3 regions of the Arthrobacter sp. 9MFCol3.1 genome follow, and region 3 is predicted to be linked to each of the others. Evidence: riboswitches for the same ligand, from Rfam matches in the RefSeq annotation. Region 3 holds a riboswitch; each other region holds the start of a gene.

Region 1 (3,800 bases), on a different contig from region 3:
CCTGTCCGCGATCCGGCACGCGGTGGTCGAGGAAGTGATTGTGGTGGCGTACCTGCTGGACCGGCTCGGGAAACTGGGCTGGAGCGTGCCGGCAGCCATTGCCGCCAGCGCCCTGCTCCGCGGCAGCTATCACCTGTACCAGGGGTTCGGGCCGTTCATCGGCAACGCGGTGATGGGCGTCGTCTTCGCGCTGGTGTACACGCGGACCAAACGGGTGATGCCGCTCGTGATTGCCCACGCCATCCTGGACACCGTGGCGTTCGTGGGGTTCAGCCTGTTCGGCAAGGCCGTGGGCCTGGGCTGAGCCTCACACAGCAACGCGGGGTCACTTCTGGCCCATCCGGAGCCCCCGGATGGGCCAGAAGTGACCCCGCGTTGCGTTTAGGGGCCGGCACCCTGCCCGGCCTTAAATGATCTCGGCCGCCGTCTCCTAGGTGACATCGTTGGCACCTAAGAGATGGCGGCCGAAGCGTGGGGCAGGTGGAGCGTTAGATCGTGACCGCTCCGGAGGCGGTCTCGAAGGTGACGGAGAGAATGCCGGGAGTACCGTGCGGCGCGATCCAGTTCACGGCAACGTCTTCCAGCGGCTTTTCAACCTGTTCGCCCAGCCACTCCGTGACGCGGGCTGCCGAACCGGCAATGGTCAGTGCGGACATCTTGACATCGCTCGCGTAAGCGTTGGACGGGTGCAGCTCCGGGTCACCCTCCCACTTGAGCATGTAGGGCACCTGGGGGTCGGCGATGAGCCCCAGGATGCCGATCTGCTTCCAGACCAGTTCGCGGCCGTCGGGAAATTTCCGGTTGCCGTTGACGGCGGCGCGGCCGAGCCGCTCCTCGAACGGGGCCAGGTCGTCAACCTCGACGCACCAGCCCATCCAGCCGCCGCCGGCCTCGGAGCGTGCCCGGACGGCCTGGCCGAACGGGGCCTTGTCGGAGGCCGGGTGGTTCAGGACCTCCACGACTTCCAGGTACTTGTGTCCCGCGAGCGGGATAATCATGTTGCGTGTCCCGAAACGGGGGTGCACTCCACCCTTCACGGCTTCAACGCCGAGGGCAGACGCAATACGTTCAGTGGTGGCTGCCAAGCCATCGTGTTCACAGGCGTAAGAGACGTGATCCATGCGCATGCCATCATCTTGGCACTTTGTGATGGACCTCTCAGCTTAGGCTCGCCTTACCGTCGTGGGATGTCCCGGCGCGCCGATCGGGGCGGCCCGGGACGCGCCGATCAGCGCGCCGCCACGGAGGCCGTCTTCATCTTCGTCACAAAGCTATCCAGGGCCGCGCCGCCATTCCTACACTGAAGCCAGGTCATGAGTGCCAGCGCACAGCCCCGGCTTGCTGGCCGGCAACCCTCGTATCGCGGTGGGGTGCCCCGGGTGAAGACCTGGCCGTCCGGCGCCCGCCGGAGGGCAAGCGCGGCGCCTGTCCCGGTCCGGGCCGAAAGCCCCGGCCGGTGCTGTGCCCAGTGACTCGAGGAGCATCAATGTCCAACGCCTGGTCCTTTGAAACCCGCCAGATCCACGCCGGCCAGGAGCCGGACAGCGCCACCGGCGCGCGTTCCCTGCCCATCTACCAGACGACGTCGTTCGTGTTCCCCAGCGCCGAAAGCGCCGCGAACCGCTTCGCGCTCGCCGAACTCGCGCCCATCTACACGAGGATCGGCAACCCCACCCAGGACGCCGTCGAACAGCGCGTGGCCAGCCTGGAAGGCGGCCTCGCGGCCCTGCTGCTCAGCTCCGGCCAGGCCGCCGAGACGTTCGCGATCCTCAATATCGCCGAGGCCGGGGACCACGTGGTGGCCAGCCCCAGCCTCTACGGCGGAACCTACAACCTGCTCGCCCACACGCTGAAGAAGTTCGGCATCTCCGTGACCTTCGTGGCGGACCCGGACAACCTGGACCAGTGGCGGGACGCCGTCCAGCCCAACACCAAGCTGTTCTTCGGCGAAGTGGTCTCCAACCCCCGCCAGGACGTGCTGGACATCGAGGGCGTCTCCCGCGTGGCGCACGAGGCCGGCGTGCCGCTGGTGGTCGACAACACGCTCTCCACCCCCTACCTGATCCGGCCGATCGAGTGGGGCGCGGACATCGTGGTCCATTCCGCCACCAAGTACCTCGGCGGGCACGGCGCCGCAATCGCCGGCGTGATCGTGGACTCCGGCAACTTCGACTTCGGGAAGGACCCGGAGCGGTTCCCCGGCTTCAACACCCCGGACCCCACCTACAACGGCCTGGTCTACGCCCGCGACCTCGGCGCCGACGGCGCACTGGGCGCGAACCTTTCCTACATCCTCAAGGCCCGGGTCCAGCTCCTGCGCGACCTCGGCTCCGCGGTGTCCCCGTTCAACGCCTTCCTCATCGCCCAGGGCATCGAAACGCTGAGCCTGCGCGTCGAGCGCCACGTGGCCAACGCCACCAAGGTGGCGCAATGGCTGGAGGGGCGGGACGACGTCGAATCGGTCGCCTACGCCGGACTGCCCTCCAGCCCCTGGTACGAGCGCGGCCGCAAGTATGGGCCCAAGGGGACCGGCGCCGTCGTGGCGTTCAACATCGCCGGGGGAGCGGAGGCAGGCAAGCGGTTCGTCGATGCCCTCGAACTGCACTCGCACGTCGCGAACATCGGCGATGTCCGGTCCCTGGTGATCCACCCGGCGTCGACCACCCACAGCCAGCTCTCGCCCGAACAGCAGACGATCGCCGGCGTGAACCCCGGGCTGGTGCGGCTGTCGGTGGGACTGGAGCACATCGACGACATCCTCGCGGACCTCGACGCCGGATTCCGCGCGGCCAAGTCCGCCTAGCCACCCCGGCCGGCCTCCCCGCAAGGGGCGGCCGGCCAGGGGGCTGTCACATGGAAGTCACAATCTTCGTGATTTCCGCACCGTGTTTCGTAGACTCGTACCAGGTCATGAGTGCCAGCGACAGCCCCGGCTTGCTGGCCGGCAACCCTCCTTTTGCGGCGGGGTGCCCCGGGTGAAGACCTGGCCTGCCGGTCAGCTGACGGCAGGCAAGCGCGAAGATAGGTCCTCACATGACGATTGCCGTCACCCGCACGGGTGTACCCGAAACCAAACCATCCCGGACCCCGGACGGGACCGTCCAGTCCGTCAGGATCGGTGATCTGCAGCTCGAATCCGGGGTCCTGCTGCCGGATGTGGTCCTCGCCTACGAGACGTGGGGGACCCTGAACGCTGACGCCTCCAACGCTGTCCTCATTGAACACGCCCTGACCGGCGACACGCATGTGACCCGCGGCGAAAGCGGGGAACCCGGCTGGTGGGAACAGCTCGCCGGACCCGGAGCGCCCGTGGACACGGACAAGTATTTCGTCGTCTCGATCAACATCCTGGGCGGCTGCTACGGTTCCACGGGACCCTCCACCCCGGCCCCCGACGGGCGCCCCTGGGGATCGCGCTTCCCGCTCGTGACCCTGCGCGACACCACCGCTGCCGAGGCGCGGCTGGCCGACGCCCTGGGCATCGGTTGCTGGTACGCCGTGGTGGGCGGCTCGCTTGGCGGCGCACGCGCCCTTGAATGGGCCGTCACCTACCCCAGCCGGGTCCGACGCTGCGCCGTGATTTCCGTCGGCCCCAGCAGCACGGCCGAACAGATTGCCTTTGCGCAGGCCCAGACGCTGGCCATCCGCCAGGATCCCCACTTCAACGGCGGGAACTACTACGGCGGCCCCGAGCCCGAGGCTGGGCTCGCCCTCGCCCGCCGCATCGCGCACATCACCTACCGTTCCGCGGCCGAACTGGACGGCCGGTTTGGCCGGAACGCCCAGGAGTCCGAGACGCC
Region 2 (3,800 bases), on a different contig from region 3:
CGTGAACATGGCGGCGTTGCGCTACGCCCACCGGCAGGGCGCCGACGACGTCATCTTCACGTCCGCGGACGGCCGGGTGCTGGAGGGTCCGACGTCGACCGTTCTGCTGGCCCACCTGGAAACCTCGGACGACGGCGCCGGCGGCGTCCGCACCGTCCGGCGGCTCATCACTCCCCAGCTGGACAGCGGCATCCTGCCCGGCACGTCACAGGGCGCCCTGTTCACCGCCGCCAAGGCTGCCGGCTGGGAGCTGGGCTACGGCCCGCTGGAGCCGAAGGACCTGCTGGACGCCGACGCGGTCTGGCTGATCTCCAGCATCCGGCTCCTGGCCCCGGTGAACCACATCGACGGCCAGGAAATCGGCACCCCGGAACTGCGGCGCCAACTCACGGCCGAACTCAACGCCCTCTTCGCCACCATCGAATAGCAGCGCGGGATCACCCCAGGGCGTCCGCGGGCACTGCCGGGCACCGGCGGAACGAGGCTGGGTTGAACGCCGGGAGCGTGAACGTTGCCAGCACGGCGTCGAGCATTTCCGGGGCCCACGTGCTGTTCTCCCCCAGGGTCGCGCAGACACCCAGCACCACGGGCGTTCCGTCGGTACGGCGGCGGATCTGGACCTGGACCGGCCCGGTCAGCCCGAGCGTGCGGACGGCGGCCAGACCCAGCTTGCGCACATCCCCGGCCTGATCCGCCGGCACCCTCCGGCTGACTTCGTCGCTGCCGGCGCGTCCATACGGAGTCCTGGTCTTCTCGAGGACCACCGCCACCGGGGCCATCGCGTTGCGTGCCGGGGTGCCGAACACCAGGCACACGTAGTCGGCGCCCGGGATGAATTCCTGGACCAGTTGCCCCGCCGGCAGGTTCTTCCAGCTAACGGAGGCGGTTCCGGCCAGCAGGTGCACACCATGGGAGCCTTTGAAGACCCGCGGCTTGACCACCACGGGGCCGCTGAGGCCGGCGAGGGATGCCGGCGCGGCGGCGAGGTCGCCCGGAACCGCGAACCGGGGCACCGGAATGCCGGCTGCCTGCAGCGCCCAGGTGGTGAACAGCTGATCGTTGGCGAGGGCCACCGCGGCAGGATCACCCACGATGATCCGCACGTCCTGGGCGAATCCGGCGCGGGCCGCGGCCAGGACCGGGAGTTCCACGGTGAGGGTCGGAATGATGACGTTGATGGCTTCGCGGTCCACCAGCCGGCGCAGGTCAAGGATCATGTCCGGGTTCGTTGCCGGCAGGAGCCTGACCGCGGCGGCGGGGGCCTCCCCGCCCTGGCGGGTGTCGGCGCGGGTGTCGGCGCGGGCGTCGGAGCCGAGGTACGGGAGGCCCCGGGCTTCGAGCTGGGCCGCGACGGCCCGTCCGGCGGCGCTGGTAATCCCGGTAACGAGTATGCGCGGGCCCACGATTGCTCCATTCCGCCGTCACCGGCCGGACCGCGGCTGCGGCTCCGACCGTTCCAGCCACCGATTCTCAGACAGCCTGTTGATGGACAGACGAGTCGATTCACGGACTGCTCGATTCACATATGGCTCGAATCACCTGCAGCTCCGCCCGACTCGTCGGACCTAATCCCCCCAGTAGACGGCGAAACGTCCCGGCAGACACGAGTGGGCTGTACCCGAAACTGCAGCCCGCCACTACTCGCCCCGGCCACGGTCCGGTTACGGAACATGACGACGGCCGCGGTGCGGGCCGGCGTCGCAGGTGTTACGTTTTTGGGGAGTAATGAGAACCGGTGCCAAGCCCTGACTGGCCGGTCGGCAACCCTCCCTTTCGCGGCGGGGTGCCTCAGGTGAATACTCGGCATATCGACCATTCGAGCTGCAAGCGTGAAAGAGGAGATCCGTCGTGCCCGACACGTCAATACCCACAACAGCCACCAGTACAGTCCCGGCCGCAGCCTCCAGCGCGGCAACCGCCGGCGAGGAAAGGCTGGCCTACCGCCTGTTCACCGGCGCGGATGACCGCGCCTTTTGCGAGCGGGTGTCAGCCGCCCTGGCCGAGGGCTATGTGCTGCACGGAAGCCCCGCCGCCAGCTTCAACGGAAGCACCGTGATCGTGGCGCAGGCGCTGGTCCTGCCGGCCGCGATTGCAAGTGCGGACGCCGCCGTGGCCAATGCGGTTGATGAGCTCGACGCCGACGAGTTTGGCGCCGACGGGGTCTTCGCGGGCCACGCATGAGCTACGCCGGAGACCTCAGCCCGGATGAGGCATGGGCCAAGCTGGAGGCCGGGGCCATCCTGGTGGATGTCCGAACCGAGGGCGAATGGGCCCACATCGGTATCCCGGACACCGCGGCCGCGGGCGAAAGCCGCAACGATCCGCTCTTCATCCAGTGGAACCTCGCCGGCGGCACGCCGAACCCGCACTTCGTGGAACAGCTAAGGCAGCAGGCGCCGGAGGACACCGCCGTCGAACTTGTGTTCCTTTGCCGTTCCGGTGCCCGGTCGATCGCCGCCGCGACGGCCGCGACGGCAGCCGGCTTCACCTCCTATAACGTCCTTGAGGGCTTCGAAGGCGAGACCGACCGCTTCGGCGAACGCACCGTCAACGGCTGGAAGAACCGCGGCCTGCCCACCAACCTCGGAAAGATTTAAGTGACTTTCAATCCCGACGCCGCCGGCTGGGCGGCCGACACCCAGGCTGTCCGCGGCGGCCTTGACCGCACCGGCTTCCAGGAAACCACCGAGCCGATCTTCCTCAACTCAGGATTCGTCTACGAGTCCGCGGCCGCCGCCGAGCGCGCCTTCACCGGGGAGGACGAGCGGTTCGTCTATTCCCGCTACGGCAACCCCTCCGTCGCCACCTTCCAGGAGCGGCTCCGGCTGCTCGAAGGGACGGAAGCGTGTTTTGCGACGGCGTCCGGCATGTCCGCCGTCTTCACCGCCCTGGGCGCGCTGTTGGCGGCCGGGGACCGGGTGGTCGCGGCCCGCTCGCTGTTCGGCTCGTGCTTCGTGATCCTCAACGAGATCCTGCCGCGCTGGGGTGTCGAGACGGTCTTCGTGGACGGCCCGGACCTGGAGCAGTGGCAAGCCGCGCTGTCCGAGCCGACCACCGCGGTGTTCTTCGAGTCGCCGTCGAACCCCATGCAGGAAATCGTGGACATCGCCGCCGTGAGCAAACTGGCCCATGCCGCCGGTGCCACGGTGGTGGTAGACAACGTCTTCGCCACCCCGCTGCTGCAGCGCTGCGGCGACCTCGGCGCGGACGTAGTGGTCTACTCCGGCACCAAGCACATCGACGGCCAGGGCCGGGTCCTGGGCGGGGCCATCCTGGGCACCAGGGACTTCATCGACGGGCCCGTCAAACAGCTCATGCGGCACACCGGTCCGGCACTTTCGGCGTTCAATGCCTGGGTGCTCACCAAGGGCCTGGAAACCATGGCCCTACGCGTCAACCATTCCTCGGCCTCGGCGCTGCGGCTGGCCGAATGGCTCGAGGGACAGCCTGCGGTCGGCTGGGTAAAGTACCCGCTGCTGCCGTCCCACCCGCAGTACCGGCTGGCGGTGCAGCAGATGAAGGCCGGCGGGACGGTTCTCACCCTGGAGCTGCAGCCCTCCCCCGGCCGCACGGCGAAGCAGGCCGCGTTCGCACTCCTGGACGCGCTGCGGATCATCGACATCTCCAACAACCTCGGCGACGCCAAGACGCTCATCACGCACCCGGCCACCACCACGCACCGCGCGATGGGGCCGGAAGGCCGAGCGGCGATCGGGCTCAGCGACGGTGTGGTCCGGCTTTCGGTGGGCCTGGAGGACGTCGAGGACCTCATCCGCGACCTCGGCCAGGCACTCAAGCAG
Region 3 (3,800 bases):
GATTTTCCCGTCATCATCTCCAAGACCGCGGACTCCGCCGCTTCCGGCATCGACGCCCGCTCCGACGACGGGCTCTCCGCCCGGCTCGACAAGGACGCGGTGTCCCAGCTGCGCGACTACCTCGACGGCAAGGTCACCGTGATGCTGGGCCATTCCGGCGTCGGCAAGTCCACCATGGTCAACGCCCTGACCGGGGCCGAGCGGGCCACGGGAGGCGTGAACGCGGTAACCGGCCGCGGCCGCCACACGTCCTCCTCGGCACTGGCGCTGAAGGTCAACGATGCCCCGGCGGGCAGCTGGATCATCGACACCCCCGGCATCCGGTCCTTCGGCCTGGCCCACGTGGACCCGGACCGGATCCTGCGTTCCTTCCCGGACCTGGAACCGGGCACCGATGACTGCGAACGCGGCTGCAAGCATGACTCCACCGCCGTCAACTGCGGCGTCGACAAGTGGGTGGCGGCCGGGCACGCGGGGCCCTCGGGACCGGCGAGGCTCGCGTCCCTGCGCCGGCTGCTGGGCACGGACCCGCGGATGGAAGCACAGGAAACCAAGGAACTGGGCACCGTCTCCTAGCCGGCCCGGCAACCGGGCTGCGGCGCCGTGCCGCGGCCTCCCGCCCGGCAGCCCGGTTTGACGGTAGTTTGGAACCATGAGCCAACCCGCTTCGAGCTACAACGATGACCTGCGCCTTGCCCATGTACTGGCAGATTCGGTCGATTCCCAGACCATGAGCCGCTTCAAGGCGCTCGACCTTCGGATCGAGACGAAGCCCGACCTCACACCCGTCACCGATGCCGACAAGTCCGCGGAAGAGGCCATCCGCGGCCAGCTCTCCCGGTCACGTCCGCGGGACGCGGTCCTCGGCGAGGAATTCGGCAGCTCGGGCCACGGTTCCCGCCGGTGGATCATCGACCCGATCGACGGCACCAAGAACTTTGTCCGCGGCGTCCCGGTCTGGGCCACCCTGATCGCCCTTGTCGATGAGGGCGAACCGGTGGTCGGCGTCGTCAGCGCGCCGGCACTGGGCAAGCGCTGGTGGGCCGCCAAGGGTGCGGGCGCCTATATGGGCCGCTCGCTCGCCGCCGCCACACGGTTGAAGGTATCCAATGTCTCCAATCTCGAGGACGCCTCGCTGTCCTACTCCAGCCTTGGCGGCTGGAAGGAACGCGGGAACCTGGATGAGTTCCTGGGCCTGACCGAGGAAGTGTGGCGGACCCGCGCCTACGGTGACTTCTGGTCCTACTGCCTCGTGGCCGAGGGTGCCGTGGACATCGCCTGCGAGCCCGAGCTGAACCTCTACGACATGGCCGCCCTGGTGCCGATCGTGACCGAGGCCGGCGGCCGCTTCACCTCGCTCGAGGGCGAGGACGGACCCTTCGGCGGCAATGCCCTGGCCACCAATTCGATCTTGCACTCGGAAGTCCTCAAGCGGCTCAACCCCGGTCTCGACGACCTCTTCCCGGCCCACCCCAACAACTGAACCGCGCCCGTAATAATCCGCTTCACAATCGGCGGCCGCCTTTTCCCGGGCTGCGTGGATGTCCTACGCTCGATGCAGGTCACGAGTGCCAGCGCTAAACCCCGGTTTGCTGGCCGGCAACCCTCCAGTCGCGGTGGGGTGCCCCGGGTGACGACCTGGCCGGTCCGGAACGGACCCGGCAAGCGCGGATTCCCACGGTGTGGGGTCCTGTTCGAGTGAGGTCCCATGACAACTGCCATTTTCCCCGTTGCCCCCGAATTCCATGCCGCCGGCGCAGAACAGTCTGCAGGGCAGGCTGATGGCCGCCTCGCCCTCGCGGCCCGCCCGCTGGCCGCCGTTACCGGGGCGGAAATCCAGGCGCCGCTGATCACCGGCGGCCACACCCGCTACGCCAACCTCGACTACGGCGCCTCCGCCCCGGCCCTGTCCGTGGTCTCGGCCTACCTGAACGAAATCCTGCCGTACTACGCCAGCGTGCACCGCGGCGCCGGCTACGCATCGCAGATCAGCACGTCTGTCTACGAGAACGCCCGGGACATCGTGCGGGACTTCGTGGGCGGCCGGCCGGACGATTCCGTGATCTTCACCCGCAACACCACCGATTCCCTGAACCTGCTGGCGGGCTGCCTGCCGCTGCGCGACGGGCGCCCCGCGGGCGAGGTCGTCTACCTCGACATCGAGCACCACGCCAACCTCCTGCCCTGGCAGAATGTCCCGCACCGCAGCGTCGTGGCCGCCCCCACCCTCGCGGCCACGGTGGACCGCCTGCGCGAGGAGCTGGCGCGCGGCGATGTCAGCCTGCTGGCCGTCACCGGCGCTTCCAACGTCACCGGGGAGATCCTGCCGATCCGGACCTTGGCCGCGCTGGCACACGAATACGGCGCCAGGATCGCTGTCGACGCCGCGCAGCTGGCCCCGCACCGGCGGATTAACATCGCCGCGGACGGCGTCGACTACCTCGCCTTCTCTGGGCACAAGCTGTACGCCCCGTTCGGCGCGGGCGTGCTGGTGGGCCGGACGGACTGGCTCGACGCCGGCACCCCGCACCTGGCCGGCGGCGGCGCGGTCCGCGACGCCCGGCTCGACTCCGTCAGCTGGACCACGGGACCTGCCCGGCACGAGGGCGGCTCGCCGAACGTCCTTGGCGCGGCGGCCCTCGCCCGTGCCACCCAGGTCATTGCGGCCCTGGACCAGGAGCAGTGGCAGGCCCACGAGGACGCCATCCGGTCCTTCCTCGTCGAAGGCCTCCAGGGCATCGACGGAGTAACCGTGCACCGGATCTTTGCCGATTCGCCTTCCGCTTCTTCCCCCGAAGGCGGCCAGGCAGGCCCCGGCACGATCGGCGTCGTGAACTTTTCCGTGGAAGGCTTCGACGCCGGACTCGTGGCCGCCTACCTGTCGGCCGAACACGGCATTGGCCTGCGCGACGGCCGATTCTGCGCCCACCCGCTGCTCAAGCGGCTCGGCCTGCCCGCCGGCTCCCTGCGGGCCAGCTTCGGGCTGGGCTCGCGGCTGGAGGATGCCGAACGCCTGCTGGCCGGCCTGCAGCAGCTGCGGCAGAACGGACTCGGCTGGGATTACGTGGTGGACGCCGGCCGCTGGGTGCCGGCCAACGACACCCGCAGCTACCCCCACTGGGCGCCGAACACCCCGGGCACCGCCGGCGCAGCGCCCTGCACCCTGGACTAGCGCAGGATCAGGGCCCGGCGCGGGTGCGGTAAATTCGAAAGGTACCTGAAACCAGCAGGACCTTCCGAAGGAGATCGCACGTGGCAAGCGCCGGCCCCAGGCTGCACAGTGGACCTAAGCTGCACAGCGGGCGGCGCCAGGAACTCGGGCAAAGCTTCCAGGACGGCGGGGAACACTATGAACGCGTCCGTCCCGGCTATCCGCAGGAGTCGGCCGGCTGGCTGGTCCCGGCGGGGGCCAAGGACGCCGCGGACATTGGCGCCGGCACCGGGAAGTTCACTGCGCTCCTGGCAGAACGCGGACTGGACACGGTGGCTGTGGACCCCTCCGCCGACATGCTCGAGCAGTTGCGCCGGACCCTGCCGGACGTCGTCGCCATCGGGGGCAGCGCCGAGGACACCGGTCTCGAGCCGGAATCCTTCGACCTCGTCACGGTCGCCCAGGCGTGGCACTGGTGCGATCCTGGCCTGGCCAGCACCGAGATTGCCCGGATCCTGCGGCCGCACGGAGTGCTGGGCCTGATCTGGAACCAGCTGGACACCAGCGTGCCCTGGGTGCACCGCCTCTCCCGGATCATGCACGCGGGGGACGTCCTCAAACCACACTTCCGCCCCGCTGTCGGCCCCGA

What was found. A riboswitch is a leader RNA that binds a small molecule or an ion and turns the genes downstream of it on or off. The one in region 3 is predicted to bind S-adenosylmethionine.
Region 1: it holds a riboswitch for S-adenosylmethionine, as region 3 does, so the genes downstream of both, C560_RS0107325 (bifunctional o-acetylhomoserine/o-acetylserine sulfhydrylase) here and C560_RS0112405 (aminotransferase class V-fold PLP-dependent enzyme) in region 3, are expected to answer to the same signal.
Region 2: it holds a riboswitch for S-adenosylmethionine, as region 3 does, so the genes downstream of both, C560_RS0110595 (DUF1737 domain-containing protein) here and C560_RS0112405 (aminotransferase class V-fold PLP-dependent enzyme) in region 3, are expected to answer to the same signal.

Annotation. Positions count from the first base shown of each region.
Region 1 covers NZ_JIBJ01000006.1:25,855-29,654, reverse strand. The annotation lists gene C560_RS0107335 (CPBP family intramembrane glutamic endopeptidase) at 1-304, shown strand, start outside; gene C560_RS0107330 (VOC family protein) at 489-1,127, opposite strand; SAM riboswitch class IV at 1,310-1,425, shown strand; gene C560_RS0107325 (bifunctional o-acetylhomoserine/o-acetylserine sulfhydrylase) at 1,487-2,803, shown strand; SAM riboswitch class IV at 2,907-3,022, shown strand; gene metX (homoserine O-acetyltransferase MetX) at 3,034-3,800, shown strand, end outside.
Region 2 covers NZ_JIBJ01000008.1:168,192-171,991, forward strand. The annotation lists gene C560_RS0110585 (aminodeoxychorismate lyase) at 1-427, shown strand, start outside; gene C560_RS21570 (hypothetical protein) at 438-1,403, opposite strand; SAM riboswitch class IV at 1,722-1,836, shown strand; gene C560_RS0110595 (DUF1737 domain-containing protein) at 1,849-2,181, shown strand; gene C560_RS0110600 (rhodanese-like domain-containing protein) at 2,178-2,597, shown strand; gene C560_RS0110605 (O-succinylhomoserine sulfhydrylase) at 2,598-3,800, shown strand, end outside.
Region 3 covers NZ_JIBJ01000010.1:137,746-141,545, reverse strand. The annotation lists gene rsgA (ribosome small subunit-dependent GTPase A) at 1-576, shown strand, start outside; gene hisN (histidinol-phosphatase) at 653-1,483, shown strand; SAM riboswitch class IV at 1,561-1,674, shown strand; gene C560_RS0112405 (aminotransferase class V-fold PLP-dependent enzyme) at 1,709-3,172, shown strand; gene C560_RS0112400 (class I SAM-dependent methyltransferase) at 3,253-3,800, shown strand, end outside.